3 regions of the Streptomyces sp. NPDC037203 genome follow, and region 2 is predicted to be linked to each of the others. Evidence: riboswitches for the same ligand, from Rfam matches in the RefSeq annotation. Region 2 holds a riboswitch; each other region holds the start of a gene.

Region 1 (10,319 bases), on a different contig from region 2:
GGGAGGGAGGCCGGAGTGTCTCCCGGTCAGGTGCCTTCCCGCTTCCGCGGTCGCGGCCCGTGCCGGATCTCCACCCGCTCGGCGGCGATCGGACAGGACACGGGTTCGATTCCACCGGCGCCCGGCTCGGCCGCAACGAGGACGGTCGGCACCTCACTGAGGACCTCACGTACCTCACCGAAGGTCCGGGGCGGGCGGTCTCGTCGGGGTTGGGGGCGCTCACCAGCGGCCCATGGGGAATCGGTGGCCGGCGATCTCCGCGGGGCGCGGTCAGTAGGCCGGCATGGTGCGCGGGCCCTGGTCGTCGCGGGCGGGCGGGGGTGCGAGCCGTACGGTCGCGCCGAGGACGCTCACGCCGTGCGGGGCCACGACGACCGGCTCCAGGGTGACGGCGACCACCTCGGGATGGTCGTCGACCAGGCGGGAGACCCGCAGCAGCAGCTCCTCCAGGGCGGGGGTGTCCACGGGGGTGGAGCCGCGCCAGCCGAACAGCAGGGGCGCCGTGCGGATGGCGCGCACCAGCGAGGTCGCCTCCCGGTCGGTGACCGGGATCAGCCGGTGCGCCGTGTCGTCCAGCAGCTGGGAGGCCGCGCCGGCGAGCCCGAAGGACAGCACGGCTCCGGCCGCCGGGTCGATCACGGCGCGTACGACGGTGTCGACGCCTCGGGGCGCCATCCCCTGCACCACCGGCCGGATCTCCTCCGGCTTGCCGAACAGCTCGGTCAACTCCGTGTACGCGCGCCGCAGTTGCTCCTCGTCCGCCAGGTCCAGGCGGACGCCGCCCAGGTCGGCGCGGTGCCGCAGGTGGGGGGCGGTCGCCTTCAGGGCCACGGGGTAACCGAGGGTGCGGGCGGCCTCGACGGCGTCGTCGGGGGTGGGCGCGGGGAGCGCGCGGCGCACCCGGACGCCGTACTTCGCGAGCAGCTCGCAGGTCTGCGCGTCCGAGATCGTGAGCCCCTCGCCGCGCTCCAGCAGCTCCCCGATCAGCCGCGCGGCCCCCTTCTCGTCGATGTCCTCGTACTCCGGCACCCGTCCGGGCTCGGCCGTCTCCCGCCGCCACTGCCCGTACCGGACCGCCTCGGCGAGCGCGCGTACGGCGCGTTCGGCGGCGGGGTAGGCGGGGATGAGGCGGGTGCCTTCAGGGGGCGTGGGGAGCGGGGTGGTGCCCGCTGATTCCGCCGTGGGCGGCTTCTCCTCAGCCCCGGTGCTCCGGGTACTCCCGGTGCTCCCGGTGCTCCCGGTGCTCCCGGTGCTCTCGGTGCCTCCGGTGCCCTCGGCGTCCTCGGTGCCGAGCGTCCGGTCAGCGGCCTGTGGTGCCGTACTCGCCGCCGCCGACAACGCCTCCGCCAGCCCGCCCAGCTCCACATGCACCACCAGCACCGGCTTCCCCGGCACCCCGGCGGCGGCCGACCGCAGCGCCTCCGCCAGCTCCGCGTCCCCCGGCGACGCCTCCCCGATCGCGGGTATCGCCGTCACCACGACGGAGTCGTTCGTGTCGTCGGCCAGCGCCGCGCTCAGTGCCCGGTGGAAGTCCTGCGGCGTCGCCCCGGTCGTCAGGTCGAGCGGACGCGACGGCCGCAGTCCCTCCGCGAGGCACCGGTCGTACGTCAGCACGCCCAGCGACTCGGAGTTCCCGATGATCGCCACCCTGGGCCCGGCGGGCAGCGGCTGCCGGGCGAGCAGCAGTCCGGCGTCGACCAGCTCCGTGATGGTGTCCACCCGGATGACCCCGGCCTGCCGCAGCAGCGCGGAGACGGTCGCGTGCGGCAGTCGCGTGGCGCGCACCGCGTGGCCCTGCGGTGCCGTGCCGGTCCCCTGCACGACGACCAGCGGCTTCGCCGCCGCCGTCCGCCGGGCGAGCCGGGTGAACTTGCGCGGGTTGCCGATGCTCTCCAGGTACATGAGGACGACGTCGGTGTCCTGGTCCTCGTACCAGTACTGGAGGACGTCGTTGCCGGACACGTCCGCCCGGTTGCCCGCGGAGACGAACGTGGAGACGCCCGTGACCCCGGTGACGCCGCCGCCGCGCCGGTGCAGCCGGGACAGCAGGGCGATGCCGATGGCGCCGGACTGGGCGAACATGCCGATGCGGCCGGGGCGCGGCATCTCGGGGGCGAGGGAGGCGTTCAGCCGTACGTCCGGGGCGGTGTTGACGACGCCGAACGCGTTGGGCCCGATGATCCGCATGCCGTACGCGCGCGCCTGCTGCACGAGCGCCCGCTGCCGCTCCCTGCCCTCGGGGCCGCTCTCGGCGTACCCGGCGCTGAGGACGACGAGCCCCTGGACGCCGTGTTCCCCGCACTCGGCGACCACCGCGGGCACGTGCTCGGCCGGTACGGCGACGACGGCGAGGTCCACCGGGGCGCCGATGTCCCGCACACAGCGGTAGGCGGCCACCCCGTCGACCTCGGCGAGGTCCTCGGGGAAGGCCTTGTTCACGGCGTACAGCCGGCCCGCGTACCCGGCGTCGCGGATGTTGGCCAGGACGCCGCGGCCGACCCCGCCGGACGCGCGGCCGACGCCGACGACCGCGACGGAGCCGGGCGCGAGCAGCCGCTGCACCGAGCGCGCCTCGGCACGCTGCTCGCGCGCGTACTGCACGGCGAGGGCGCGGTCGGTGGGTTCGAGGTCCAGCTCCAGGCGTACGACGCCGTCCTCGAAGCTGCGCTTCTGGGTGTACCCGGCGTCCGTGAACACCTTGATCATCTTGGTGTTGGCGGGCAGCACCTCGGCGGCGAAGCGGCGGATGCCCCGTTCGCGGGCGACGGCCGCGATGTGTTCGAGGAGGGCGGAGGCGACCCCCCGGCCCTGGTGGGCGTCCTGCACCAGGAAGGCGACCTCGGCCTCGTCGGCGGGACCGGACGCGGGCGCGCCGCCGGCCCCGATGCGGTCGTAGCGCACCGTCGCGATGAACTCGCCGCCCACGGTGGCCGCGAGGCCCACCCGGTCCACGAAGTCGTGGTGCGTGAAGCGGTGGACGTCCTTGGCGGACAGCCGGGGGTAAGGGGCGAAGAAGCGGTAGTACTTGGACTCGTCGGAGACCTGCTCGTAGAAGTGGACCAGGCGGTCGGCGTCGTCGACGGTGATGGGACGGATGCGGGCGGTGCCTCCGTCCCGCAGCACCACGTCCGCCTCCCAGTGCGCCGGGTACTCGTACCGGCCCTGCGGTTCCGCCGAGGTTCGCATGGGGCCCAGCGTACGGCTCGCGTCCGACAACGGCGCGGGGCAGTCTGTGGAGCACCGCGGAGGGGATGCGCAGCCCCTCTTCTGGCACGCTTCAGGATATGGAACACTGGTCTAGACAACCCTGAACAGTGAAGGGCAGCAACACATGGCTGAGCGCCGCGTCAACGTCGGCTGGGCCGAGGGTCTTCACGCCCGCCCCGCCTCCATCTTCGTCCGGGCCGCCACGGCCGCAGGCATCCCGGTGACGATCCGCAAGGCCGGCGGCACCCCGGTCAACGCGGCCTCCATGCTGGGCGTTCTGGGCCTGGGCGCCCAGGGCGGCGAGGAGATCGTACTCGCCTCCGACGCCGAGGGCGCGGACGCCGCCCTGGACCGGCTGGCCAAGCTGGTCGCCGAGGGCCTGGAGGAGCTGCCCGAGACGGTCTGAGCCGTCCGGGACGGGCCGGGTTCGGGTCCGAGAAAGTCCGGGCCGGATTCGTGAAGCCGCGTCATCCCCCAGCGGGTGGCGCGGCTTCCGTGTTTTCCGGGCGCCGCCGTATCGGCCATGCCGAGAATTCCGGGTGGGCAGCCTCCAGGGAATTCAGGGCACCCGGAAATACGCGCCCGCCGGATATTCCCACCACTTTGTATACGGCACCCGTGTTAATTCCGCGCACCGGACATGTTTACGGCATGTTGCGAAGCCCGCACACGCGCCGCGGCCCCGGACAGCCGCAGCCGGTGCGCCGCCGTCGCCCGCTCGGTGTGCAGCGCGGTCACCGTGCGGGCGCGCTCACTGTCGCCGCGCGCCACCGCGTCCACGATGGCGCCGTGCTCGGCCCAGGTGCCGACCGCGTCCGACGGCGCGTCCACCGTGTACATCCAGGCGATCTTGTGGCGCAGTTGGACGAGCGCCGAGGTCAGCGAGGGGCTGCCGCAGGACTGGGCCAGCGTCTCGTGGAACCAGCCGTCCAGGGCGCGCAGATCCTCGCTGCCGCCCCTCCTGGCGCGCTCCTGGCCCAGCCTGACCAGGCCGCGCAGCACCTTCAGATGGGCCTCGGTACGGCGCCGGGCGGCCCGCGCGGCGCCGAGCGGCTCCAGGAGCAGCCGCATCTCCAGCAGGTCGGCGGCCTCCTGCTCGGTCGGCTCGGCCACGCAGGCGCCCGCGTGCCGGCGCGTCACCACGAAGCCCTCCGCCTCCAGGGTGCGCAGGGCCTCGCGTACGGGGACGCGCGAGACGCCGTAGCGGCGGGCGAGCACCTCCTCGGTGAGCCGGCTCCCCCGTTCGAGGGCGCCGGCGACGATGTCGTCCCGGATCGCCGTGCACACCGATTGCGCCGGAATACGCATGACCGACCTCCGCCTTAATACCCGCGACACGACGCCGACGACGAACGCGTGTTTTCCGTGACTCTATTCCACCGGGCCGGAATTTCCGACGGCGGGCCTCGATCCATGGATATTTTTTGGACAGGGCCGGACGGGAACATCCGGGAAAGGCGAAAGCCCCGGCCGGGTGGGCCGGGGCTTTCGGTGCCGTGCGGTCGGTCAGACGTTCACGCCGTGACCGCGCAGGTACGCGATGGGGTCGACGTCGGAGCCGTAGTCGGGGCTGGTGCGCGCCTCGAAGTGCAGATGCGGGCCGGTGACGTTGCCGGTCGCGCCGGACAGGGCGATCTGCTGGCCCGCGGTGACCTGCTGGCCCACCGTGACCTCGATGGACGACAGGTGGCCGTACTGGGTGTACATGCCATCGGCCATGCGGAGCACGATCTGGTTGCCGTACGCCCCGCCCCAGCCGGTGGAGACGACGGTGCCGGCGCCGACCGCGTGCACGGGGGTGCCGGTCATCGCGTGGAAGTCGATACCGGTGTGGGAGCCGGAGGACCACAGCGAGCTGCTGGCCTTGTAGCCGGTGGACACGTAGGAGTGCGCGATCGGGGCGACGAAGGCGTTCAGCCGCTTGCGCTCGGCCTCGCGGGCGGCGCGGGCCCTGGCTTCGCGGGCCTCCTTCGCGCGCACGGCGGCGGCCCTCTCGGCCGCCTCGTGCTCGGCGATCCGCTGCTGGGCGACGGCCTGGGCGTCGATGTGCTCGGCGAGGTCGTCGCTCGCGGCGAGCACCGGGGTCAGGCCGGTCTGCTCGACGGGGGTCTCGGCGGCCAGCGCCGGGGACGCGGCGAGGGTGCCGATGACACCGGTGGTGGTCAGGGCCGCGATACCGGCCGCCTGGGCGGTGGTGCGCTTGACCCGGCCGGGCTTGCGGTGCTTCCCGGTGGCGCATGCGAACGCCATGTGCGTGGCTGTTCCTTTCCTTCCCTCTCGCCTACCGGGTTAGCTGACGGGTTCGGAGCAGGAAGGTCTCCTACGGGCGCCGCGCTCGCGCGCGGACGGGCCCGATTCACCCCAGGGACAAGTGGGTCCCCGGCTCCCCTGGCTCGCGCCTCGGGGACTCGGCGATGGCTGTCCGGTGCCGCGGCTGCGGCGCACTGCCCGACGGACAACCGGGATGACGCTAAGCGGACCGGCCGGCAATCCCCAAACAGAAGGCGGCTTTTGTAGCGCATCCCACAGGGCAGACGGGCAACCTCCGCCCCAATTCGGACATCCTGGGGAGAGAGTGGAACAAAGCGGGGCCCTGACGACCCGTTGGCCGTCAGGGCCCCGTCCGCTGTCGGGGTCTCGCCCCTAAGGGGGCTGCCCGTGCGGGTGGTTACTCGGCCGCCACCACGGTGACCGCGCCGATGCCCAGCGCCTCGACCGGCGCCTTGATCTGGGACGCGTCACCCACCAGAACCGTCACCAGGCGGTCCACCGGGAAGGCGTTGACGACCGCCGCGGTGGCCTCCACGGTGCCCGTCGCGGCCAACTGCCGGTAGAGCGTCGCCTGGAAGTCGTCGGGAAGGTGCTGCTCGACCTGGTCGGCGAGCGTGCCCGCGACGGCCGCCGCGGTCTCGTACTTCAGCGGCGCGACCCCGACGAGGTTCTGCACGGCGACGTCCCGCTCGGCGTCGGTCAGGCCCTCCGCCGCGAGGGTGCGCAGCACCTTCCACAGGTCGTCCAGCGCCGGGCCGGTGTTGGGGGTGTCCACGGAGCCGCTGATGGCCAGCATGGAGGCGCCGTTGCCGTCGGGTCCGGAGCGGAGCACCTGTCCGAACGCGCGCACCCCGTAGGTGTAGCCCTTCTCCTCGCGCAGCACGCGGTCCAGGCGGGAGGTGAGGGTGCCGCCGAGGCAGTAGGTGCCGAGCACCTGGGCGGGCCACACCCGGTCGTGCCGGTCCGGGCCGACCCTGCCGATGAGCAGCTGCGTCTGGACGGCACCGGGCCGGTCCACGATGACGACACGCCCGGTGTCGTCGGCCGTCACGGCGGGCACCGGGCGAGGCGTGCCCGGCGTGCCGGTCCAGGCGCCCAGGGTCTCGCCGAGCAGGGCGTCCAGGTCGATGCCGGTGAGGTCGCCGACCACGACCGCGGTGGCGGTGGCGGGGCGCACATGGCGGTCGTAGAAGGCGCGTACGGCGGCCGCGTCGATCTTCTCGACCGTCTCCTCGGTGCCCTGGCGCGGCCGGGACATGCGCGCGGTGGCCGGGAACAGCTCCTTGGAGAGCTCCTTGGCGGCCCGGCGGGCGGGGCTGGCCAGCTCGTGCGGGATCTCGTCCAGGCGGTTGCGGACCAGCCGCTCGATCTCGCTCTCGGCGAAGGCGGGGGCGCGCAGCGCGTCGGCGACCAGACCGAGGCCCTTGGCCAGGCGCGAGGCCGGGACCTCCAGGCTGATCCGGACGCCGGGGTGGTCGGCGTGCGCGTCCAGGGTGGCGCCCGCGCGCTCCAGCTCGGCGGCGAACTCCTCGGCGGAGTGCTTGTCGGTGCCCTCCGAGAAGGCCCGCGCCATGATGGTGGCGACGCCGTCCAGGCCGGCCGGCTCGGCCTCCAGGGGGGCGTCCAGGAGCACCTCGACGGCGACGACCTGCTGGCCGGGCCGGTGGCAGCGCAGCACGGTCAGGCCGTTGTCGAGCGCGCCGCGCTCGGGGGCCGGGAAGGCCCACGGCTTCGCCTCGCCGGCCTGCGGCTGCGGGTGGAAGTCCATGGTGGCGAGCTGCTCGGTCACTTGGCCGTCTCCTCGTTCTCGTTTCCGGCCTCTACGGTGGCCTCCGACTCCGGGTCCTCGGGCAGATCGGCGTCCTCGACGGCCTGCGGGGACTTCGGCTCGTAGACCAGGACCGCGCGGTTGTCGGGGCGCAGCCGGGCCTTGGCGACCTCCCTGACCTCCTCGGGGGTGACCTCCAGGATGCGCTGCACGGCGTTCAGGGCGAGCTGCGGATCGCCGAACAGGACGGCGTAGCGGCACAGTTCGTCGGCGCGGCCGGCGACGGTGCCGAGCCGGTCCAGCCATTCGCGCTCCAACTGGGCCTGGGCGCGCTCCATCTCCTCCGCGGTGGGGCCCTCCTCGGCGAACCGGGCCAGCTCCTCGTCGATGGCCCGCTCGATGACCGGCACCTCGACGTCGCCGGAGGTCTTCACGTCGAGCCAGCCCATGGAGGGCGCGCCGGCCAGGCGCAGCAGCCCGAAGCCGGCCGCGACGGCCGTACGGTCGCGCCGCACCAGCCGGTTGTACAGCCGGGAGGACTCGCCGCCGCCGAGGACGGTCAGGGCGAGGTCGGCCGCGTCGCACGCGCGTGTGCCGTCCTGCGGCAGCCGGTAGGCGGCCATCAGGGCGCGCGCCGGGACCTCCTCCACGACAACCTCGCGCAGCTCCTCGCCGATGACGTCCGGCAGGGAGCCGTCACGGGGCGCGGGCTTGCCGTCGTGGGCCGGGATGGAGCCGAAGTACTTCTCGATCCAGGCGAGTGTCTGCTCGGGGTCGATGTCGCCGACCACGGAGAGCACCGCGTTGTTCGGCGCGTAGTAGGTGCGGAAGAACTGGCGGGCGTCCTCCAGGGTGGCCGCGTCCAGGTCCGCCATGGAGCCGATCGGCGTGTGGTGGTACGGGTGGCCCTCGGGGTACGACAGGGCGGTCAGCTTCTCGAAGGCAGTGCCGTAGGGGACGTTGTCGTAGCGCTGGCGGCGCTCGTTCTTGACGACGTCGCGCTGGTTCTCCATGGACTCGTCGTCCAGGGCGGTCAGCAGCGAGCCCATGCGGTCGGCCTCCAGCCAGAGCGCGAGCTCCAGCTGGTGGGCCGGCATGGTCTCGAAGTAGTTGGTGCGCTCGAAGCTGGTGGTGCCGTTGAGCGAGCCGCCGGCGCCCTGCACCAGCTCGAAGTGGCCGTTGCCCTTGACCTGCCCGGAACCCTGGAACATCAGGTGCTCGAAAAGGTGGGCCAGGCCGGTGCGCCCCTTGACCTCGTGGCGGGAGCCGACGTCGTACCAGAGGCAGACCGCCGCAACGGGGGTCAGGTGGTCCTCGGAGAGCACCACGCGCAGACCGTTGGCCAGGCGGTGCTCGGTCGCTGTCAGGCCCCCGGAGCCTGCCTCGGCTGTGGTCGTGTGACCCATGGGCATGTACGTCCCTTCGCGAGCGGAGGCGGTCGTGAAACCGCGGTTTTCCTGCCGTTCCTGCCACTGTATGCAAAGCGTGCGGGGCCCCGGTGAAGTTCCCGCGGCACGTACGCCGACAGCGGATCGCGTAGCCTGCCTCGCACCCGGATCCGGTGATCGTCCGGGGCACCGGACGAGCCCCGCGGACCGGGGCGCCGGTCCGGGTTGTCAGTGGCCCGGTCCACAATGGTCCGCGACAGATTTGTCAGACGCTTCAGCACGAGCGAGCCGAAGGGTGCGCGCCCCGAAGGCGAGCGACCAGATCAGGAGGAGCCGGCAGCGATGGCCCGCCGCAGCACGAAGACCCCGCCGCCCGACGATTCGTACGAGGAGAAGATCCTCGACATCGACGTCGTGGACGAGATGCGTGGCTCCTACCTCGAGTACGCCTACTCGGTCATCTACTCGCGCGCCCTGCCGGACGCCCGTGACGGCCTCAAGCCGGTGCACCGCCGGATCGTCTACCAGATGAACGAGATGGGACTGCGCCCCGAACGCGGCTATGTGAAGTGCGCGCGCGTCGTCGGCGAGGTCATGGGCAAGCTGCACCCGCACGGCGACGCGTCGATCTACGACGCCCTGGTGCGCATGGCGCAGCCCTTCTCCATGCGGCTGCCGCTGGTCGACGGCCACGGCAACTTCGGCTCGCTGGGCAATGACGACCCGCCGGCCGCCATGCGGTACACCGAGTGCCGGATGGCCGAGGCCACGAGCCTGATGACCGAGTCGATCGACGAGGACACGGTCGACTTCGCACCGAACTACGACGGCCAGGAGCAGGAGCCGGTGGCCCTGCCCGCCGCCTTCCCGAACCTGCTGGTCAACGGCTCCTCGGGGATCGCGGTCGGCATGGCGACCAACATGCCGCCGCACAACCTGCGCGAGGTCGTGGCCGCCGCCCGCCATCTGATCAGGAACCCGAACGCGGACCTGGACGCGCTGATGAAGCACGTCCCCGGCCCCGACCTGCCCACCGGCGGCCGGATCGTCGGCCTGGACGGCATCCGGGACGCGTACGCGACCGGCCGCGGCACCTTCAAGATGCGCGCGACGGTCTCGGTCGAGCCGGTGACCGCCCGCCGCAAGGGTCTGGTGGTCACCGAACTGCCGTTCGCGGTCGGCCCGGAGAAGGTCATCGCGAAGATCAAGGACCTGGTCAACGCCAAGAAGGTCCAGGGCATCGCCGACGTCAAGGATCTCACCGACCGCGAGCACGGGCTGCGCCTGGTCATCGAGATCAAGAACGGCTTCGTGCCCGAGGCCATCCTGGAGCAGCTCTACAAGCTGACGCCGATGGAGGAGTCCTTCGGCATCAACAACGTGGCCCTGGTGGACGGCCAGCCGCTCACCCTCGGTCTGAAGGAGCTGCTCGAGGTCTACCTGGACCACCGCTTCACCGTGGTGCGCCGCCGCAGCGAGTTCCGCCGCAGCAAGAAAAGCGACCGGCTGCACCTGGTCGAGGGCCTGCTGACCGCCCTGGTCGACATCGACGAGGTCATCCGGCTGATCCGCTCCAGCGACAACTCGGCGCAGGCCAAGGAGCGCCTGATGGGGCGCTTCTCGCTGAGCGAGGTGCAGACGCAGTACATCCTCGACACGCCGCTGCGCCGGCTCACCAAGTACGA
Region 2 (10,319 bases):
AGCTGGCGCGCCCATATGCCCGCGGGCATGCTGCTGAAATCGACCCCCGCCGCCTCCAGCCTGGACTGCCCGCAGCCCGGCCACACCCTCGCCGACTACTGCGACGCGACCGGGATCCGCCGGCTCGCCGGTGACGCGGACGTCATCCCGGTGGAGACCTTCGTCGGGTACGGCGAGTGGTTCCAGCGGCGGCTCGTGCCGGATCTCGAACGGGTGCGAGTGGTCTGCGTCGAGCCGGCCGGGCAGGAGGCGGGCGGGGGGTTCGAACTCAAGCTGGACTCGGGGGAGTCGTTCGCCGCGCGGGCGGTGGTCGTGGCCACCGGGCTGTCCGGTCTCGCCCATCTCCCGGCGGAGCTGCGGGCGGCGTCCGGTGCCGGGCCCGATCCGGAGGGCCCCGTCTCGCACAGCTCCCAGCACCACGACCTCGGGCGCTTCTGCGGCAGGGAGCTGATCGTGGTCGGCGCCGGGCAGTCCGCGCTGGAGACGGCCGTGCTGGCGGCGGAGGCCGGGGCGCGGGTGCGGGTGGTGGCGCGGGGGCGCGGGCGGGTCGCCTTCGGGGCGCCGCCCTGGGAGCAGCCGAGGCTGCGCCCCGAGTCGCCGTTCGGGCGGGCCTGGTCGCTGTGGGCGTTCAGCTACTGCCCGCACCCCTACCGCTTCCTGCCCGAGGCCACCCGGCATCTCCTGGTCCGCCGGGTGCTCGGGCCGCTCGGCGCGTGGTGGCTGCGGGAGCGGTTCGAGGGCGCGGTGCAGGTGGACGACGTCGAACGGGTGCTGGGCGCGGCGGCGGAGGACGGGCGGCCGGTGCTGACGGTGCGCACGCACGGCGGCCGCGTGGACCGCCTGAGCGCCGACCATGTCATCGCGGCGACCGGTTACCGGGTGGACACGGCCGCGATGGACTTCCTCGGCCCCACCCTGCGCAGCCGCCTCGCGACGAGCCGCGGTACCCCGCGCCTCGGCACCGGCTACGTCTCCTCGCTCCCCGGCCTCTACTTCACCGGCCTCCCGGCCGCCTCCTCCTACGGCCCGGTGATGCGCTTCGTGTGCGGCACGGAATTCGCGTCCCCGAGACTGGCGGGACATCTGGCGCGGGAACACGGGTGAGTGCCGACGGCGCCGGATGCCCGGAGCGGGGGGTGGCCGGGGGGTGGCGAGCGGCGACCCCGTACCGGCCGCCACCCCCACCGCCGTACGAGCCCCCGCCCCGGCCGTCCCACGGACGCGCGCCCGGCCACCACCACCCCACCACGCCTGCCCTCGAACCCACTTGAAGTCGGCGAAGGCGCAAGTCCGGGCAATGACACGGGAGTCGGGGGAGGACACGCAGGCCGGTGGAGGGGATCGGTCCGTATTCTCTGATCATGGTTGCCTCCCCCGCGTACGCACTGATCGCCACCGACCTGGACGGGACGCTGCTGCGCGGCGACGACACCGTCTCCGAGCGCTCGCTGGCCGTGCTCGCGCGGGCGGCGCGGGCCGGAGCCCGGCACCTGGTCGTCACCGGCCGCCCGGCCCCCAGGGTGCGCCCCCTGCTGACCGCCCTCGGCGCCACCGGGCTCGCGGTGTGCGGGCAGGGCGCGCAGCTGTACGACGCCGCGTCCGGCCGCATGCTGTGGTCGGTCCGGCTGGACCGGGAGCTCGCCGAGACCGCGCTCGGCAAGATCGAGGCCGAGACGGGCCCGGTGTTCGCCGCCGTCGACCAGGACGGCACCGACGGGCTCACCCTGATCGAACCCGGATACCGGATGCCCCACCCGACCCTGCCCGCGGTCCGGGTGGCCCGGCGCGACGACCTGTGGCGGGCGCCGATCAGCAAGGTGCTGCTGCGCCACGCCACCCTGTCCGACGACGAGTTGGCGGCGGTGGCCCGCTCGGTCGTGGACTCGCTGGCCACGGTCACCATGTCGGGGCCCGGAACCGTGGAGCTCCAGCCGTGCGGGGTGACCAAGGCCACCGGGCTCGCGCTGGCCGCCGAGCGGCTCGGGGTCCCCGCGGAACGCGCCCTGGCCTTCGGCGACATGCCCAACGACATCCCGATGTTCCGCTGGGCGGCGCACGGCGTCGCGATGGCGAACGCCCACCCCGAGCTGAAGGCGGTCGCCGACGAGGTCACGGCGTCGAACGAGGACGACGGCATCGCCGTCGTCCTCGAAAGGCTGTTCCCGGCCGGGTGACCGGGAGCAGCGGTGGTATGGCGCCGCAGACGCCTCAGTAGGCGCCGTTGACGTTGTCGATCGAGCCGTAGCGGGCGGCCGCGTAGTTGCAGGCGGCGGTGATGTTGGCGACCGGGTCGTAGATGTTGAACGACGTTCCGGCCACGTGGTACGCGTTGAAGGTCGGGTCGATCACCTGGAGCAGGCCCTTGGACGGTATGCCCTTGGCGGCGTTGGAGTCCCACAGGTTGATGGCGTTCGGGTTGCCCGAGGACTCGCGTATGACATTGCGGTAGATGCCGTTGTAGGAGCCCGGAATGCCCTTCTGGGCCATGATCGCGAGGGACTCGCGGATCCAGCCGTCGAGGTTGTTCGGGTACCCGGCGGGCGTGGTGGCGGCCGACGTCGTGCCGGTGGTGGCGGACGCGGTGGCGGCGCCCACGAGAGGCATGGCGAGCACGGCCGCGCCGGTGCCGGCGACGGCGATGAGGCGGACGAGGCGGTTGGCACGGGTGCGGCGCGGCTGAACGGCAGCAGACATGGGGACGTTCCTCTCCTACGCCTGCGAGGTGAGCTGTCGGGTTCGGGCGGGGAGGTGCCCGGCCGTGCCTGGTGAGAGGCGTGGCTTGACCCCAAGCCGGTCCCGGTGCGAACACGCGGTGCGGCGCGGTGTGTCCCGCGCTGCGCCACGTGAGTCGTCCGGGTCCGGCGACTTACCTGGGTCCCCCGCTCCTGCCGTACGAATGAGTTCGTCGATGGGTGTACGGGCGGCGGCAGGATTCGGCGTCCGCCCGATGGCTCGGGAAGGTATGCGAGAGCACATGCCGGGAACAAGCGCGGAATTGTTATATCGAGGCATTTGACCTTGATCAGCAGCCTATGGGGTACTTGATCCTTTGCGAATGCCAACGCTCAACTCGCTTGCGGGGCACGGCGTGGAGAGGTGTCGCGGGGCCGTGGGCGGGAACGCGGTCGGGTGACCCAATTCACGAAATGGCAAACTATGGAAAATCGGGCATGGGGGATTCGTCCCTCGGTGGGGTGGAGTCGGTGCTCCATCCCTCTCGGGGATCGCGAAGAAGTTCCCGATTACCGGTTAAATCGATGAATGTCCGTTGTCATCATCCGACCAGGGGTATGCCAGTCATGACCCGATACGTCCCGTCCTGGACGGGTGGGCGCAGGGTGGGCGCTCTCGGTGATCGAAACCGGACCGGATACGCTGACTTGAGTGATGGCAGCGACCTATCGACAAACCGCGTAATCGCCAGCAGACACCAGCAGACAGGAGACCCCTCGTGACCGTCGTCGGGCCGTTCGGGCTGAGCGTGCGGGACCAGGCTCTCGAAGCCGATGTCCAGGCCGGATTGGCGGCTGTCGAGGAGGGCCTGCTAGAGGCCACCAAGAGCGAGGTCCCGTTCATCACGGGGGCCGCGCAGCACCTCGTGCGGGCCGGCGGGAAGCGCTTCAGGCCGCTCCTCGTGATGCTCGCGGCGCAGTTCGGCGACCCCTACGCGCCCGGTGTGGTGCCCTCGGCCGTGGTCGTGGAGCTGACCCATCTGGCCACGCTCTACCACGACGACGTCATGGACGAGGCCGCCGTGCGCCGGGGCGTGGACAGCGCCAACACCCGCTGGGGCAACTCCGTCGCGGTCCTCACCGGCGACTTCCTCTTCGCCCGCGCCTCCCAGATCCTCGCCGACCTCGGCCCCGAGGCGGTCCGGGTCCAGGCCCTCGCGTTCGAACGCCTGGTCACCGGCCAGATCCTGGAGACCGCCGGCCCCACCGACGGCCGCGACCCGGTCGAGCACTACCTCGACGTGCTCGGCGGCAAGACCGGCTCGCTGGTCGCGGTGGCCTGCCGGTTCGGCGCGATGATGTCCGGCGCGGACGAGACGGTCGTGGACGTGCTCACCCAGTACGGCGAGCGGCTCGGCGTGGCCTTCCAGCTCGCCGACGACTACCTGGACATCGCCTCCGACTCCCACGAGTCCGGCAAGACCCCCGGCACCGACCTGCGCGAGGGCATCCCGACCCTGCCCGTGCTGCGGCTGCGCGAGCGGGCCGCCCGGCTCGGCCTGCCCGAGGACCTCGCCCTGTGCGAGCTGCTGGACTCCGACCTCAGCGACGACGCCCGGCACGCCGAGGCGCTGGCCGCGCTGCGCGCCCACCCGGCCCTGGAGCAGGCCCGCCGGGACACCGTGCGGTACGCGGAAGAGGCGCGCGCCGCGCTCGCCCCGCTTCAGGAGTGCGACGCCAAGGCGGCGCTGACGGAGCTGTGCGATGCGGTGGTGCACCGCGCCGGATGACCGCCCGCGCCTGACCGCCCGGTGTCCGCCGCCCGGCCACCCGTCCGGCCACCCGTCCGGCGTCCGCCGGGTGGCCGTACCCCGGATGTCTGCCGCATCCTGCCCTGGGGGATTGCGTTCGAGCCCCTAGGGGTGCCCCCCGCGCGTCATACCGCAGTCGTACGCCGAGTTGGCCCCGTGGGCTGACGATTCCGCGGCGCGGATTTGGTCGTATGGACACCACGGACATCACCACTGATCACCGGTTCGGGTGAGAATGGCGGCTCGGGTGGACCAGCGTGAGGGCAGCCGCCGCCGACGACGGAGGTAAGGCACACATGGCACCGTACGAATCCGACGACGCAGTGAACGCCGCTCGGGACGAGGAGACACGCTCGGGCCGCCGCAGGGCCGCGCGGTACGCCGTCCCGGTCGCGGTGGTCGGTGTGGCCGCGGCCACCATCGGACTGGTCCCGGCACTCGCCGACTCCGGCGACCCGGACCTGCCCAGGATCACCGCGCAGCAGCTCATCGACAAGATCGCCAAGTCGGACGTGCAGCAGCTGTCCGGCACCGTGAAGGTCAGCACCGACCTGGGTCTGCCCGACCTCGGCGGCCTGGAGAGCGGCCTCGCCTCCGGCCTGGCCCAGGGCTCCGGCTCCCGTTCCGACTCCGCCGCGGACCCGAGCGCCCGGCTGACCGAACTGCTCTCCGGCACCCACACCGTGCGCGTCGCCGCCGACGGCCCGGACCGGCAGAAGCTCTCGCTCGTGGAGCAGGGCGCCGAGTACAGCGTCATCCACGACGGCAAGGACGTCTGGGGCTACGACAGCAAGAGCGACCAGGTCACCCACGGCACCGCACCCGCCGCCGGCAAGGACCGGTCCCAGCCCCCGGCCACGCCCAAGGACTTCGCCGACCAGGCGCTGAAGGCGGTGGACGACACCACCTCGGTGACCGTCGACGGCACCGCGCGGGTCGCCGGGCGCGACGCCTACAAGCTCCAGATCAAGCCCCGCCAGTCCGGCACCACGGTCGGCGCGATCAACATCGCCGTGGACGCGAAGACCGGCATGCCGCTGAAGTTCACCCTGACCCCCAGGAGCGGTGGCGCCGCCGTGCTCGACGCGGGCTTCACCCGGGTCTCCTTCGCCCGGCCCGCCGCCGCCACGTTCGCCTTCACGCCGCCGAAGGGCGCGAAGGTCACCGAGCGGACGGAGGGCGCGGGCAAGGGCGCCGGGACGACCGGCCCCGGCAAGGGCCTGGAGGGCATGGACGGCGCCAAGGGCCTCGAAGGGAAGCGGGGCGAGTCCGGCGGCAAGGTGATCGGCAAGGGCTGGACCTCCATCGCCACCTTCGACACCGGTGCACGGGGCGGCCTGCCCACCGGTGCCAAGGGCGGCGACCTCGGCGGCTTCCTCGGCTCGCTGGGCGACAAGGTCTCCGGGACGTTCGGCAAGGGCACGGTCTTCTCCACCCGCCTGGTCAACGTCCTGATGACCGACGACGGCAAGGTCTACGCCGGCGCGGTCACCAAGGACGCGCTGGTGAAGGCGGCGGACACGGCGAAGTAACCGCGCCTACGCCGCCGCGGACGCAGGACGTCAACCCGTAGCCGAACCGGCCACCGCCAGCAGCAGTTCCTCCCGTCCCGGCGCCGCCACGAGCTGGAGCCCCACCGGGCAGCCGTCGCGGCCGAGTCCCGCCGGGAGGCTGAGCGCCGGGTGTCCGCTGAGGTTGAAGGCCCAGGTGAGGGCCGTGGAGTAGCGGTCTCCCGGACCGCCGTGGCCATGGGCGGGACAGGGCGTGGTGGGGGTCAGCAGGAGGTCGGCGCGGCGGAAGAGGTCGGCGAGGCGGCGGTCGTTGACGGCGCGGACGCGTGCGGCCGCACGGCGATCGCCGTCTCCGCGCAGGGCGAGCCAGGCCGGGGCCGGGTCGTCGAGGCGGAGGGGCGAGCCGGGCAGGAGGCGTACTGCCCCTGCCCTGGCGAGCCCGAGGGCCGCGGCGTGGGCGAGCCTGACCGGTTCGGGGTCGGGGTCGGCGAAGCCGAGGTCGGGCGACCAGAGGGCGGTGGGAGTACGGCGCTCACCGGCACCGGTATCGATGCCGGAGCTCCCGGCCTGTCCGGTCATCACCCGCCAGTACGCCTCGGTGTCCGCGGCGCACCGGGTCAGCACACCGGGCGCCGCGAGGCCGCTGCGGTCGGTGGAGGGCAGCCGCCCGTTGGTCGCCTTCAGCCCGATCACCCCGCACCACGCGGCCGGTATCCGCACCGACCCCGCCCCGTCGGTGCCGGTGGCCAGCGGCACCAGCCCGGCGGCCACGGCGACGGCGGAACCCGCCGAGGAACCGCCGGGCGTACGGTCGTACCGCCAGGGGTTGACCGTACGGCCGTGGCGCCCAAGTCCCCATGTCCGCCAGGGGGTTTCCGGCCCCGGCACGGCGGTGGCCCCCACCGGGACGCAGCCGGCGGCGATCAGCGGCCCCGCCCCGCGCAGCCCGTGCCGTCCCTTCACCCCGATCGGCACCCCGGCCAGCGGCGGCCGTTCCCCCGCCGCGATCCGGTCGTCCACCGCCCGCGCGCCGCGCAGCGCCTCCTCCTGCCACACCTCCGCGAAGGCGCAGAGCACCGGGTCGGCGCGCTCGATCCGCGCCAGCGCGGCGGTGACCGCCCCGACGGCCGTCGAGGCGCCGGCGCACACCGCGGCGGCGATCTCGCGAGCGCTGGTCGCGGTGCCGTTCGTGGAGCCGTCCGTGGAGCCGTTCATGGTGCCGTCCCTCCCTCCGGGTAGCGTCGTTGAACAGCACCTCCGCGGTGGCCGTGGCGGTTCCCGGCCGGGCGGGGCGGACCGGGCGGTCCGTTGGGACGAGGCTGTGACCTCGTGGTGACGCGGAGGCGGGCATGGAACGGACACACTGGTTCGCAGGACGCGTGCGGCCGGTGTGCGGCGCGGGGGAGTGAGGGAAGGACCGATGGCTCGACTGAGCTTCGAGAAGAAGCGGGTGCCGGGGCCCGTGGCGCATCCGGCGGCGGTGCCCGTCCGGGTGTACGGCGCGGGCGGCGCGTCCGTGGGCGGAGCGGCGGTCGTGCCGGCACCGGGCGAGGAGATCCAGCAGGCCGTCCTGAACCACCTCCAGCGCCTCGCCATCAGCCTCGGCACCCCCGTCCGGGCCACCGTCCAGGACGACCGCGCCGGCTGCGTCGTCCCGCTGGAGGTGTCGGCGGACGGCTCCAGCCGGGTCACGGGCAAGGCCGTACGGGTGGCTCAGCCGGAGGCCCCGGAATTCCTCCGCACCCCACGGGGCGAGTTCGGCCCGGCACCGGTCATGGGGGCGGGGGCGGAGGCGCCGGGCGCGGGTACGGGGACGCCGGTCGCGGAGGCCCCCGCGTCTCTGGCGCACGCCCCTGCGCCCCCGCCTGCTGACGAAGCTCCCACGTCCCCCCCGGGCGACGCGCCCGCGCCCGTCGTCAACGTTCCCGCGTCCCCGGCGTACGCCCCTGCGCCCCCCTCGGACGCGACCCCGCCGCTCACTCCCGCGCCGGCCCCCGAGGCTGACGTGACCGCGGGTTGGCCCGCCGAGTCCGTCGCGGCGACCACTGCCACCCCCACCCCGCCCCGCGGCTTCGACGCGGTGGCCGAAGAGGTGCTCGGGGAGGGGCCGGTGACCGAGACGGCGGAGGGGGCCGAACTGCTCACCGAGCCGATGAAGCGGATCAACGAGGCCGTGCGGGCGGGCAGGATCGAGGACGCGGCGGGGCTCGTCGAGCGCACCGTCGACGAGGCGACCGCCGTTCTCGGCGCCGACCACGCCGAGGTGCTGCACCTGCGCGAACTGGCCGCCTACATCGCCTACCTCGCGGGCGAACCGGTCCGCGCCTGCCGGCTCTCCCTGGACCTCGCCCGACTGCGCCGCACCGCGCGGGACGCCGACGCGGCCTACGGCAATGTGCAGAGCGCCTCGACCGCCTGGCGTGCGGTAAGGGACCCGGAGGAGGGCCTGCGGCTGGGCCGCGACCTGATAGACCTCTGGGCCGACCTCGCCGCCGAACCGGGCCCCGCCGCCGAAGACCCCCGCCCCCTGGAATCCGCCCGCGCCCGCATGCTCCGCCTCACCGACCGGGCCTCCCGTGCGGCCGGGCACGGGGCGGCGTAACCGTTCCGCGCCCGCCTGGGGAAACGATCAGGCGTCGACCGCGGTCCCGCCCGGAGCCTCCGTACGGGGCGTGCCGGTCCGAGCCTCCGCGACCCGTGCCTCCAGGTCCGCCACGGCTTTCCGCGACCGCCGCCCCGAGTGCAGGGCGCTGCCCGTGAGCAGCAGCAGGGCCACCCAGACCAGCGCGAAACCGGCCCAGCGCTCGGGCGGCATGGCCTCGTGGAAGTACAGGATGCCCAGCAGGAACTGGAAGACCGGGGCCAGGTACTGGAGCAGGCCCAGGGTGGACAGCGGCACGCGGATCGCCGCCGCGCCGAAGCAGACAAGCGGCAGCGCGGTGACGGCGCCGGTGGAGGCGAGCAGCACCCCGTGGCCCGCGCCCTCGGTCGTGAAGGTGGAGTGCCCCTGCGCGCCGAGCCAGAGCAGATAGCCGAGCGCGGGCAGGAACTGGATCGCGGTCTCCGCGGCCAGCGACTCGACGCCGCCGAGCCCCACCTTCTTCTTCACCAGCCCGTAGGTGGCGAAGCTGAACGCGAGGCAGAGCGAGATCCACGGCGGGCGGCCGTAGCCGACGGTCAGGACGACGACCGCGGCGAAACCCGTCGCCACCGCCATCCACTGCACAGGCCGCAGCCGCTCCTTCAGCAGCAGCACGCCCATGGCGATGGTGACCAGCGGGTTGATGAAGTACCCCAGGGACGCCTCCACCACATGGCCGGCGTTGACCGCCCAGATGTACACGCCCCAGTTGATGGTGATCACCGCGGCGGCCACCGCCACCAGCGCCAGCCGGCGCGGTTGGCGCAGGAGTTCCCCGGCCCACGCCCAGCGCCGTACGAACAGCAGGGCCCCGGCGACGAAGACCAGCGACCACACCATCCGGTGGGCGAGGATCTCCATCGCCCCGGCGGGCTTCATCAGCGGCCAGAACAGGGGCACCAGGCCCCACATGCCGTAGGCGGCGAAACCGTTCAGCAGACCTATGCGGTGCTCACCCCTGGACGTCCCGGACACGGGCCCTCCCTCTGCTCCTCCATGCGCCGACGTGCGCGCGGGCACGAAGGTAACGCTGCACGCCCCCGGCTGTCATGTCCGTATCGCCATACGGTCATGACAGCCGGGGGCGTGCGGGGGCGGGCGCCGGCCAGGTGGGGGCCAGGCGGAGGTCAGTCCTTGAACGCGGCCTCGACGGCCTGTGCCAGCGGGGTCGTCGGACGGCCGGTCAGCCGGGAGAGGTCGCCGGAGTCGACGACCAGCTCGCCCCGCGAGATCGAGGTGTCCACCCCGGCGAAGACGGCGGCCAGCGGCTCGGGCAGACCGGCGCCGGTGAGGATGTTCCGCATCGCCTCTTCGGTGACCGCCTTGTAGGCGATCTCCCGGCCGGCCGCGCGGCTCAGCTCGGCCGCGTACTCGGCGAAGCTCCAGGCCACGTCGCCGCCCAGCTCGTACGCCCGGTTCTCATGACCCTCGCCGGTCAGCACCGCGACCGCGGCGGCTGCGTAGTCGGCGCGGGCGGCCGAGGAGACCCGGCCATCGCCGGCCGCGGCCACGACCGCGCCGTGCTCCAGCACCGGGGCGAGCCGCTCGGTGTAGTTCTCGTGGTACCAGCCGTTGCGCAGCAGCGTGTACGGCAGACCGGAGGCGAGCAGCACCTTCTCGGTGGCCCGGTGGTCGTCCGCCAGCGTGGCCTTCAGGCTGCTCGGCGCGCTGGTGTACGCGAGCA
Region 3 (10,319 bases), on a different contig from region 2:
CGCCTTGCGGCGGATCTCCTCGTCGGTCGTGGAGTCGGCCTTGTCCAGCTGCTCCAGGACGTGGTTGCGCAGGCCGATGGACTCCTCGATGCCCTTCATGCCGATGCCCTGTTCGGCGAGGCCGGGGATCGGGAAGGTGCGGGAGACCGCGCCCATGGCGATGACCAGGTAGTCGAACGGCAGCTCGTACGCCTCGCCCACGAGGGGGGCGATGGTGGCGACCTTGCGGTCCTGGTCGATGGTGGTGACCCGACCGGTGAGGATCTCCGCCTTCGGCAGCACGCGTCGCAGCGGGACGACGACGTGGCGAGGGGAGATGCTGCCGGCGGCGGCTTCGGGGAGGAAGGGCTGGTAGGTCATGTACGACCGGGGGTCGACGACCGTGACGGTCGCCTCGCCGTAGCGCATCTTCTTGAGAATGCGCCGAGCTGCGTACAGGCCTACGTACCCACCGCCTACTACGAGGATCCTGGGACGCTCCGTGGTGCTCATGGCATCGAGTATCCACCCGCTCAAGGGGGGTGGCTCGTGCGCCCCTTCACAAGCTTCTGGAGGGGCTGTGCTAAACTCCGCGGCCCGCGTGACGCAGATCATGTCGCGGAGGGGGAACCGCGAGGCGGTTCGTACCGTTGTCAAGGCCGTGTGAGCTGCTGCTCCGAGTCCGCGAGGTGATCGTAGGGACTCCGGGACGGTCCGCGGAACCCCTCCTTCCGGCCATCTTTGCGCGCCTCACCTGAACATGTTCAAACGGGTTTTGACCCCCCGGAAGGGCCAAGTGGCCCTCTCCGGGCGGCGGTCAGGACCCATTTCCTTGTGAAGAACTTCACGAAGGTTTCCACCGGGGTGCGAACGAGGGGCCCCGAAGGGCCCCTCGAAGGCGCTCAAACGTTATCCGACCTGCTCAGGCGGATGCTACCGACTGGTAACAAATGCGGTCTACGCCACCGACCAAGCGATGCCGTCGAGGATGTCGTGTTCGCTGACCGCGACCTCCTCGGCGCCCGTGCGCTCCATGATCGCGAGGAGGATCAGGGAGCCGGCGCCGATGACGTCGACCCGCCCCGGATGCATGGAGGGGATGGCGGCGCGTTCGGCGTGGGTGGAGTGCAGCAGGCGCTCGGTGATCTCGCGGACGCGGGCGTACGGGATCCGGGAGTGGTGGATGCGCGCGGAGTCGTAGTCCGGCAGATCCTGGGCGATGGCAGAGACCGTGGTGACCGAGCCGGCGAGGCCGACCAGGGTGCGCGCCTCGCGCAGCGGCACTGTCCGCTCGGCGAGGTCCAGCGCGGCCTCGACGTCGGCGCGGATCGCGGCGATCTGCTCCCCGGTGGGCGGGTCGGAGACCTCGCCGCCGTGCACCAGGTGCCGCTCGGTCATCCGCACACAGCCGATGTCCACGGAGCGCGCGGCCCGCACCCGGTCGTCGCCGACGACGAACTCGGTGGAGCCGCCGCCGATGTCCACCACCAGATAGGGCCTGGCGAGATCCGTGCGGCCCGCCAGCTCCCTGGTCGCACCGGTGAAGGAGAACTCGGCCTCCTGGTCGCCGCTGATGACCTCCGGCTCCACACCGAGGATGTCCAGCACGCCGCGCACGAAGTCGTCGCGGTTCTCGGCGTCGCGGGACGCGGAGGTGGCGACGAAGCGGAGCCGCTCGGCGCCGTGCTCCTTGATGATCCGGGCGTACTCCCGGCACGCGGCGAAGGTGCGCTCCAGCGCCTCCGGGGCGAGCCTGCCGGTGCGGTCGACGCCCTGGCCGAGCCGCACGATGGTCATCCGGCGGTCCAGGTCGGTCAGTTCACCGGTCGCCGGATCCGCGTCCGCGACCAGCAGCCGGATGGAGTTCGTACCGCAGTCGATCGCCGCGACCCTGGTCACCGCGCCTCCTCCTTCGGGTCCTGCGCGAGCGTCACGCACGCGCCCTTGCGCCACCACTCCGGCAGCATCGCGATCGCCTCGTCGCCGAGCGGGTTGACGCCGGGGCCCGCGGCCAGCGAGTGGCCGACCAGGACGTGCAGGCACTTCACCCGGTCCGGCATGCCGCCCGCGCTCGGGAAGCCCGCCAGCACCTCGATCTCGTCCCGGCGCCGGATGTAGTCCTCGTGCGCGGCCCGGTAGGCGGCGGCCAGCTCCGGGTCGGTCTTCAGGCGCTCGGTCATCTCCTTCATGACGCCGTTCGCCTCCAGCGTGCCGATGGCCGAGGCGGCCTTGGGGCACGTCAGGTAGTACAGCGTCGGGAAGGGGGTGCCGTCGGGCAGGCGCGGCGCCGTCTCCACGACGTCCGGCTGGCCGCACGGGCAGCGGTGCGCGATGGCGCGCAGACCCCGCGGGGGGCGGCCGAGCTGCTGCTTGAAGGCCTCGACGTCCGCGTCGGTGGGCTCGGTGCGCGGGGTGGGCGGCGGAGGGGTTTCCATGACTGCTTTCAGAGTGGCTTTCTGTGGGTCGCCGGCGGGAGGCCGGTCACTGGGCGGAGGCGTCGGACTTGTCGACCCCGTCCCAGATGTTGGTGTACCAGGGCCGGTGGGCGGCCCGGAGATCGGTACGGGACTGCCGGGCCGCGCCCGGATCGACCACCACGTACCCGGTCTCGCCGGGCATCACATAGTGCAGACGTTTGCGGATCTGCTGCTCGGCATAGGCGTCGTCCTGCCAGCGCGCCTTGAGGTCGCGCAGCTGTTCGACGCGTTCGCGGGCCTCGGCCTGCTGCCGCTGGAGGTCGGAGATCTGGGCGCGCTGGGAGACGTACTGCCGCATCGGGTAGGCGAGCGCGACCACCAGCGAGCACAGCACCAGCGCGAGCAGCGCGGCCCGGCCGGTCAGCCGGGAGCGGCGCGCCTGCCGTTTGGTCTGCGAGCGGTAGACGCGGGCCGCGGTCTGCTCGCCGAGCAGCCGCAGCCTGGTCGCGGTGGAGAAACGGTCCCGGTCCCTTGCGGCCATGTCGGCTCTCCGCCTCCCCTTTCACGCCGTTGTCCGGCGGTCGCACACGTGCGTACGTCCCCGGACACGGTACGGGACCGGGTACGGGGACGTACGTACGACTGGCCAAGAGGTGGCCCGAGGGGCGGCCCGGCGGGCGGCCCCGGAGGGTTCGCTCAGCCCTTGAAGCGCGGGAAGGCGCTGCGGCCGGCGTACACCGCGGCGTCGTCGAGGATCTCCTCGATGCGCAGCAGCTGGTTGTACTTGGCGACGCGCTCGGAGCGGGCCGGGGCGCCGGTCTTGATCTGGCCGCAGTTGGTGGCGACGGCCAGGTCGGCGATGGTGACGTCCTCGGTCTCGCCGGAGCGGTGGGACATCATGCACTTGAAGCCGTTGCGCTGGGCCAGCTCGACGGCGTCCAGGGTCTCGGTCAGCGAGCCGATCTGGTTGACCTTGACGAGCAGGGCGTTGGCGGTGCCCTCCTCGATGCCGCGGGCCAGGCGCTCGGGGTTGGTGACGAACAGGTCGTCGCCGACGAGCTGGACCTTGTCGCCGAGCTTGTCGGTGATGATCTTCCAGCCGGCCCAGTCGTCCTCGAACAGCGGGTCCTCGATGGAGACCAGCGGGTAGGCCGCCACCAGCTCCTCGTAGTACTCCGTCATCTCGGCGGCGGAGCGCTCCTTGCCCTCGAAGAGGTACTTGCCGTCCTTGTAGAACTCGGAGGCGGCGACGTCGAGGGCGAGGGCGATCTGCTCGCCGGGCGCGTACCCGGCTTCCTTGATGGCCTCGAGGATCAGGTCCAGGGCCTCGCGGTTGGAGCCGAGGTTCGGGGCGAAGCCGCCCTCGTCACCGAGACCGGTGGCCAGGCCCTGGCGCTTCAGGACCTTCTTGAGGGTGTGGTAGACCTCGGCACCCCAGCGCAGCGCCTCGGAGAAGGACTCGGCGCCGATCGGCGCGATCATGAACTCCTGGATGTCCACGTTGGAGTCGGCGTGCGAGCCGCCGTTCAGGATGTTCATCATCGGCACCGGCAGCAGGTGCGCGTTGGGGCCGCCCAGGTAGCGGAAGAGGGGCAGGTCGGACGCCTCGGAGGCGGCGTGCGCGACGGCCAGGGAGACGCCGAGGATGGCGTTGGCGCCGAGCGAGCCCTTGTTGTCGGTGGCGTCCAGGTCGAACATGGCCTGGTCGATCAGGCGCTGCTCGGTGGCGTCGTAGCCGACCAGCTCCGGGCCGATCTGCTCGATGACGGCGAGGACGGCCTTCTCGACACCCTTGCCCAGGTAGCGGTTGGGGTCACCGTCGCGCAGCTCGATGGCCTCGAAGGCGCCGGTGGAGGCGCCGGACGGAACGGCGGCACGACCGGTGCTGCCGTCGTCGAGGCCGACCTCGACCTCGACCGTGGGGTTGCCTCGGGAGTCCAGGATTTCCCGGGCTACGACGACGTCGATGGACGGCACGAGCATCTCCTTCTTGGATGTGACGCTGGAAGTGCGGGAGGCGGCCGTGCGGCTGCGCCCTTGCGACTAGAGCCTAACCGTCCCGGCGTCGCGGACCACCGACCGACTGCCTGGTGAGCGACGGGGACATGCAGACGGTACCTATTGTTCACTACCGGAACAAAACAGGACCCGGACAGGGTCCGACGGGAGACCGGGAGACCGGGAGAACGCAAGACCCCACCCCGGCGCGAACGGGGGAATCGCGCCGGGGTGGGGGGCTTTGGGGGGACGGGGCCGGGGCCTGGGGGCCACCGGGGGGGGTGGGCCCTGGGGCTCGGAGGCCGCCGGGGGGGTGGGGGCCCGCTGGGGGATGGGGGCCCACCGGGGGGTGGGTGCCCCTGGCCGTTGGGGCGGGTCACCAGGGGCGGGGTTCCTCCGGGCCGCCGGGGGGCGGGCCCTCGGGGGCGCGGCGGCGGGGGTACGACACCGGGGTACGACGTCGGGGGCCGCCCCCTGCGATGGGCCCGTCGCGCTGCGAGGGGCCCGTCGGGCCGGGTGAGCGGAGCCGGGCGAGCCCCGTGCGGGGCTCGCGGCGGCCGTGGCCGGGCCGGGTTACTTCAAGTGGAGCTGCTGACCCGGAAAGATCAGGTCGGCGTTGTCGATGATGTCCTTGTTCAGATCGAACAGCTTCTTCCAGCCGCCGGCCACGTGGTGCGCGGCCGCGATGGAGCTGAGGGTGTCGCCCTTGACCACCTTGTACTCGCCGTCGCCCTTCTTGACCTTCTTGCCGGTCGGGGTGGTGACGGTCTTGCCCGCGGACGAGCCGGTGGAGGTGCTCGTGGACTTGGACGGGGCCGGGGTGGTGCGCTCGGTGGAGCGGGTGGCGGCCTGCTGGTCCGTGGAGCGGGTGGCGGTGCCGGACGACGACGTGGTCGTCGGGGCGGAGCCGTTGTACGGAGTGCCGGTCAGACCCGTGCCGCAGACCGGCCAGGCGCCCTTGCCCTGCGCGGCCAGGACCTTCTCGGCGACGGAGATCTGCTGCGACTTGCTGGCCTTGTCGGCGGTCGGCGCGTAGGCGGTACCGCCGTACGCGGCCCAGGTGGAGGCGGAGAACTGGAGACCGCCGAAGTAACCGTTGCCGGTGTTGATGGCCCAGTTGCCGCCGGACTCGCACTGGGCGACCGTGTCCCACTGGGAGGCGGTGGCGGCGGAGGCGCCGCCGGCCGCCATCAGCGGAGCGGCCACGGCGGCACCGGTGACACCGGCGAGCGTGACGGCGCGGACGGCCTTGGACGGACGGCGGTGCTTGCCCTTGCCGGAAAACAGCATGGAACGATCCCCTCACCGACGCCTGCGAGGTGAGCTGTCGGGTTCGGGCCGGTTGAGTTGCCCGGCCACCCCTCCTCCCGGAGGTGTGGCTTCACCCCAAGCCGGTCCGGCATCAACTGCCGGGCCCGGCGCCTACCTTGGGTCCCCCGCTCCTGCCTGCGGCGCTTGACGCGACGACTGTTCCCGGAAGCCGCTGGCAGGATTCGGCGTTGCGGCCGCCGGGGCTCGTGGTGACGAGCGGCCTTGACCGTAGCCAGGTGATCCGCGGAATTTCAAAGACGATCAGGGCTTCTGAGACTCATCCCACACTTTCGCCAAACCGGACATTTAGCGATCAAGTGGGGCGTCAACTAGCCCTGGTCCGCGCCCGTTTCGTCACCGACTTTCAGGGTCTGACCGGCGGTGATGTGATTCGGGTCGGCGCCCACGACCTTCTTGTTCGCGGCGTAGAGCGCGTGCCATCCGCCGTCCACGTCAAGGGAGTCGGCGATGGCACTCAGCGAGTCGCCCTGGCGGACGGTGTAGCTGTCCGGCTCGTGGGTCGCGTGCCGGCCGGAGGCAGAGTCGTTCTGTCCGTTTGCCGCGCTTTCGTCCGCGCTGCCGCCGCGGTGGCGCCCGCCGCCGAGGGCTCCGGTGTCGACCAGATTCCAAGTGCCCGCGGCCTGCTCGGGGTTGGCCGGGGTGCCGGTGGAGGGCGTGGGCGTTCCGGAGCCGTGGGCCGGCGCGGACGGCGGGGTGGAGGCGGAGGGGGCCGAGGAGGTCGAACCGGAGGGGCCGGACGGGTCCGGGGCGGGGGTGCCGGTGCCGGTGCCGGTGCGCTTGCCCGGCTGCGGGCTCGTGTGCTTGCCGGTCTGCTTGCCGGAGCCGGAGCCCGAGGCGTGGCTCGGTGAAGAGGAGGGGCTGGACGAGTCGGTGGACGCCTTGCCGGAACCGGTGCCGGTTCCGGTGCCGTCCTGGTCGCCGCTCGGCGTACCGGCCGGGGAAGAGGGGTCGGGCAGGCCGGAGGGGTCGGTCGTGCCGCCGGTCTGGCCGCTGCCGCTGTCACCGTCGCCGACGCCCGGATCGACGTTCACCGAACCGGAGTTCGAGGTCAGCCCGGACAGCAGGGCGCAGGTGGCCCAGGGCGCGGTGCCCTTGTCCTTGAGGATCTTCTCGGCCACGGCGATCTGCTGCGAGCGGCTGGCCTGGTCGGCCGAGGAGGCGTACTGCGTCCCGCCGTACGCGACCCAGTCGTCCTGGGATATCTGGAGGCCGCCGTAGTACCCGTTGCCGGGGTCGGCGCTCCAGGCGCCGCCGCTCTCGCAGTTGGCGACCTTGTCCCAGGTGGTGCCGTCGGCCGCGTGGGCGCCGGTGGCGCCGAGCAGCGGGATGGCGATGGCGGAGCCGGTCACGCCGGCCGCGACGAGGAGGGCCGGGGCCTGACGGGGGCGGCGGTGACGACCGTTCCCGGAGATCATGCGGGAGCCTTTCGAGCGACGGCGGGGACCGGCGCGGCGGATGATGCGGGCCCGCCGCGCTGAGGGGTGAAGGTATCGGCACACGATCACTTGTCACAAGTTCATGCCGCAGAGATCACGCGAAGATCACAGAGGTGAACGTCGGCCCCTCCGCTGCGTCACCTTCCGGCTCACCCGTCGGGCACGGCGGCGCCTCGGCTGAGCGGGCCCGGACTACCGGGTGGGCGGGGTGAACTCCACCGGCAGGGTGCGCAGTCCCCGCATGATGAGCCCGCCGCGCCAGCGCAGCTCGGCCGGGTCGGCGGCGAGCCGCAGGTCGGGCAGCCGGGTCAGCAGCGTGGCCAGCGCCTTCTGCCCTTCCAGGCGGGCGAGCGGGGCGCCCAGGCAGTAGTGGATGCCGTGGCCGTACCCGAGGTGCTGGTTGTCGCGGCGGCCGAGGTCGAGCGTGTCCGGGTCCTCGAACCGCTCCGGGTCCCGGTCGGCGGCGGCCAGGACGACGAGCACCGGGTCGCCGGGCGCGATCCGCTGTCCACCGATGGTGAGCGGCTCGGTGGCGAACCGCCAGGTGGCCAGCTCCACCGGGCCGTCGTAGCGCAGCAGTTCCTCCACCCCGGTGGCCAGCAGCTCGTCGTCGCCGCGGGCCAGGGCCGCCTGGAGGCGGTGGCGCTGCTCGGGGTGGGTGAGCAGGGCGTAGGTGCCGTTGCCGATGAGGTTGACGGTGGTCTCGAAGCCGGCGAACAGGAGGATGAAGGCCATCGCCGCGGCCTCGTTCTCGGTGAGGTGCTCGCCGTGGTCGGAGGCGCGGATGAGACCGGAGATCAGGTCTTCGCCGGGGGCGGGCTCGGCGGGCAGTGCCTCGCGCTTCTTGTGGATCAGCTCGGCGAGGTAGCCGCGCATCTTCTTCACCGACCGGGCGACGCCGCCGCGGGGGCCTCCCCCGTGCCGGATCATCATGCCGGCCCAGTCCCGGAAGTCGTCCTGGTCCTCGCGCGGGACGCCGAGCAGGTCGCAGATGGCGTAGATGGGGAGCGGGAAGGCGAACTCGTGGATGAGGTCGGCACAACCGCGCTCGGCGAACCGGTCGATGAGCTGGTCGGTCAGCTCCTGCACCCGGTCCGCGAACTCGGCGACCCGGCGGGGGGTGAACGCCTTGCTGACCAGTCGGCGCAGCCGGGTGTGGTCCGGCGGGTCGATGTTCAGCAGATGCGTCATCAGCTCGGCCTTGCGCTCGCCCGGAATGCCGGTCTTGCCCTTGGCGTGCTCGGGCTCGTCGTGATGCGCCGGGTTCTTGCTCAGCCGCTGGTCGGCCAGTGCCTGCCGGGCGTCCGCGTACCGGGTGACCAGCCACGCCTCCACCCCGCTGGGCAACCGCGTCCGCCGCACGGGCGCGTGCTCGCGCAGCCATGCGTACGCCGGGTAGGGGTCGGCCGCGAACTCCCAGGTGAACAGCTCGGGAGCGGCGGGCGCGGGGTCGTCGGGGCGAAGCTGGTCGGTCACTCCTCGACCGTATCCGGCAGCCCCTCCGCCCTGCGTATCGCGTCCCGGTACGTCCGGGCCGCGGCGCGCAGGGCGGTTTCCGGGTCCGTGCCGGCGGCTTCGGCGCGGGCGGCGAGAGCGAGCAGGGCGTAGCCGACGTCGTCGCCCTGGGGCAGGGGGACGTCGAGGCCGGCGGTGCGGGCGCGGGAGGCGAGCTTGGCGGCGAGGGCGAGGCCGGGCTGGCCGAGGGGGATGCCCTCGGTGACGGAGGTGCGGCGCTTCTCCTCGGCCTTGGTGCGCAGCCACTGCTCCCTGACCGCCTCCGGGGTCTCCGCCGTCGCGTCGCCGAAGACGTGGGGGTGGCGGTGGATGAGCTTGGCGACGATGCCGCCGGCCACGTCGTCGATGGAGAACGGGGTCTCCGGGTGCTCCTCGGCGATCCGGGAGTGGAAGACGACCTGGAGGAGGACGTCGCCCAGCTCCTCGCGCAGCTCCTCGCGGTCGCCGGCCTCGATCGCCTCGACCAGTTCGTACGCCTCCTCGATGCCGTACTTGGCGAGGCCCTCGTGGGTCTGCCGGGAGGACCAGGGGCACTCGACGCGGATGCGGTCCATGACCTGGACGAGGTCCAGCAGGCGGGCGCCGGGCAGGTCGTACGAGGCGGGCAGCAGCTCCAGCTCGGGCATGGCGACCCGGCCGGAGCCGGCCAGCCGGGCCAGGCCGTCGGTGAGGGCGGGCTCCCCCTCACCCGTCGCCACGACCACCACCGTGCGCCCGCCGGCGCAGGCGTCGACCAGCTCCTGCGCCGTGGGCGCCGCCTCGGACACCGCTATGCCCGCCTCCCGCAGATACGGCAGCTGCGGATGGGCGCCGTCCGCGCACAGCACGGCGTCGGCGGCGCGCAGCGCCTGCCAGGCGGGCCAGGACAGCAGGCCGGGGGCGACGCGGTGACTGGTGGTGAGGAGGACGATGCGGCCGGGGCCGGCGGGGCTGGATGCGTTCACGCTCCGAAAGTAACCCACCGCCCCGACAAGCGGTTCCGGTTGTCCACAGGGGCGAGGGAGTCGTGTGATCGTATGCCTGCCAGGCCGACGATCCCCGCCGGTCGCACCGCCTACGCCGTCACCGGCGTGCCGCCCGACGCCGACGTGACCTCCCGCACCCACGGCGTCTTCGCGTCCGCCCGGCTGCTCTTTTGCACGTCCCAGGTGCCGTAGCGCGGGTTGACGTCGATGTGGAGCTCCCCGGACGCCTTGGCGAGGGCCTTCCAGAAGGCGGGCTGGCTGGTGTCGGTACCGAGCCGGGCCGCGAGCTTCTGCGCCTCCAGCTGGAGGCGGAGGTTCTCGTCCAGGTGCGCGGGGGCGATGCCGTACTTCTGGAGCCAGGCGGTCTGGAGGCCCTTGGAACCGCCCGCCTGCTGCTCCAGGCCGGCCCGCAGCTGCTGGACCTCCCTGGGCGTGACCGAGACCCCGGCGTCCCGCGCGGCGCGGTGGATCACCCGGTCCAGGACCATGCTGTGCAGGGTGTCGCGGGTGAGGCCGCTGGTCTGGGCGAGCACCTGCTGGTACTGGCCCTGGTCGGGCACCGCGGCCCGCTGGGCGGCGCGGACCTCGTCGACCCGGTTCTCCAGCTGCGCGACGGTGATCCGCTGCCCGCCGACGACGGCCGCCGCACCCGGATGCGCGTCGTTTCCGCAGGCGGT

The links. A riboswitch is a leader RNA that binds a small molecule or an ion and turns the genes downstream of it on or off. The one in region 2 is predicted to bind cyclic di-AMP.
Region 1: it holds a riboswitch for cyclic di-AMP, as region 2 does, so the genes downstream of both, ACZ7EC_RS21260 (M23 family metallopeptidase) here and ACZ7EC_RS16570 (transglycosylase SLT domain-containing protein) in region 2, are expected to answer to the same signal.
Region 3: it holds a riboswitch for cyclic di-AMP, as region 2 does, so the genes downstream of both, ACZ7EC_RS31965 (transglycosylase family protein) here and ACZ7EC_RS16570 (transglycosylase SLT domain-containing protein) in region 2, are expected to answer to the same signal.

Annotation. Positions count from the first base shown of each region.
Region 1 is NZ_JBVJUC010000007.1:254,527-264,845, forward strand. It holds gene ACZ7EC_RS21245 (bifunctional acetate--CoA ligase family protein/GNAT family N-acetyltransferase) at 271-3,186, opposite strand; gene ACZ7EC_RS21250 (HPr family phosphocarrier protein) at 3,332-3,613, shown strand; gene ACZ7EC_RS21255 (GntR family transcriptional regulator) at 3,829-4,515, opposite strand; gene ACZ7EC_RS21260 (M23 family metallopeptidase) at 4,714-5,457, opposite strand; cyclic di-AMP (ydaO/yuaA leader) riboswitch at 5,471-5,631, opposite strand; gene ACZ7EC_RS21265 (M16 family metallopeptidase) at 5,876-7,246, opposite strand; gene ACZ7EC_RS21270 (M16 family metallopeptidase) at 7,264-8,658, opposite strand; gene ACZ7EC_RS21275 (DNA gyrase/topoisomerase IV subunit A) at 8,977-10,319, shown strand, end outside.
Region 2 is NZ_JBVJUC010000005.1:128,529-138,847, forward strand. It holds gene ACZ7EC_RS16560 (FAD-dependent oxidoreductase) at 1-1,104, shown strand, start outside; gene ACZ7EC_RS16565 (HAD family hydrolase) at 1,362-2,174, shown strand; gene ACZ7EC_RS16570 (transglycosylase SLT domain-containing protein) at 2,209-2,694, opposite strand; cyclic di-AMP (ydaO/yuaA leader) riboswitch at 2,698-2,830, opposite strand; gene ACZ7EC_RS16575 (polyprenyl synthetase family protein) at 3,452-4,462, shown strand; gene ACZ7EC_RS16580 (LolA family protein) at 4,780-6,015, shown strand; gene ACZ7EC_RS16585 (amidase family protein) at 6,046-7,209, opposite strand; gene ACZ7EC_RS16590 (hypothetical protein) at 7,415-8,596, shown strand; gene rarD (EamA family transporter RarD) at 8,624-9,610, opposite strand; gene ACZ7EC_RS16600 (SDR family oxidoreductase) at 9,763-10,319, opposite strand, start outside.
Region 3 is NZ_JBVJUC010000018.1:78,982-89,300, forward strand. It holds gene ACZ7EC_RS31940 (NAD(P)/FAD-dependent oxidoreductase) at 1-492, opposite strand, end outside; gene ACZ7EC_RS31945 (Ppx/GppA phosphatase family protein) at 937-1,878, opposite strand; gene ACZ7EC_RS31950 (DUF501 domain-containing protein) at 1,875-2,414, opposite strand; gene ACZ7EC_RS31955 (septum formation initiator family protein) at 2,461-2,937, opposite strand; gene eno (phosphopyruvate hydratase) at 3,093-4,373, opposite strand; gene ACZ7EC_RS31965 (transglycosylase family protein) at 4,968-5,684, opposite strand; cyclic di-AMP (ydaO/yuaA leader) riboswitch at 5,689-5,858, opposite strand; gene ACZ7EC_RS31970 (transglycosylase family protein) at 6,035-7,141, opposite strand; gene ACZ7EC_RS31975 (cytochrome P450 family protein) at 7,355-8,638, opposite strand; gene ACZ7EC_RS31980 (nucleoside triphosphate pyrophosphohydrolase) at 8,635-9,621, opposite strand; gene ACZ7EC_RS31985 (SurA N-terminal domain-containing protein) at 9,732-10,319, opposite strand, start outside.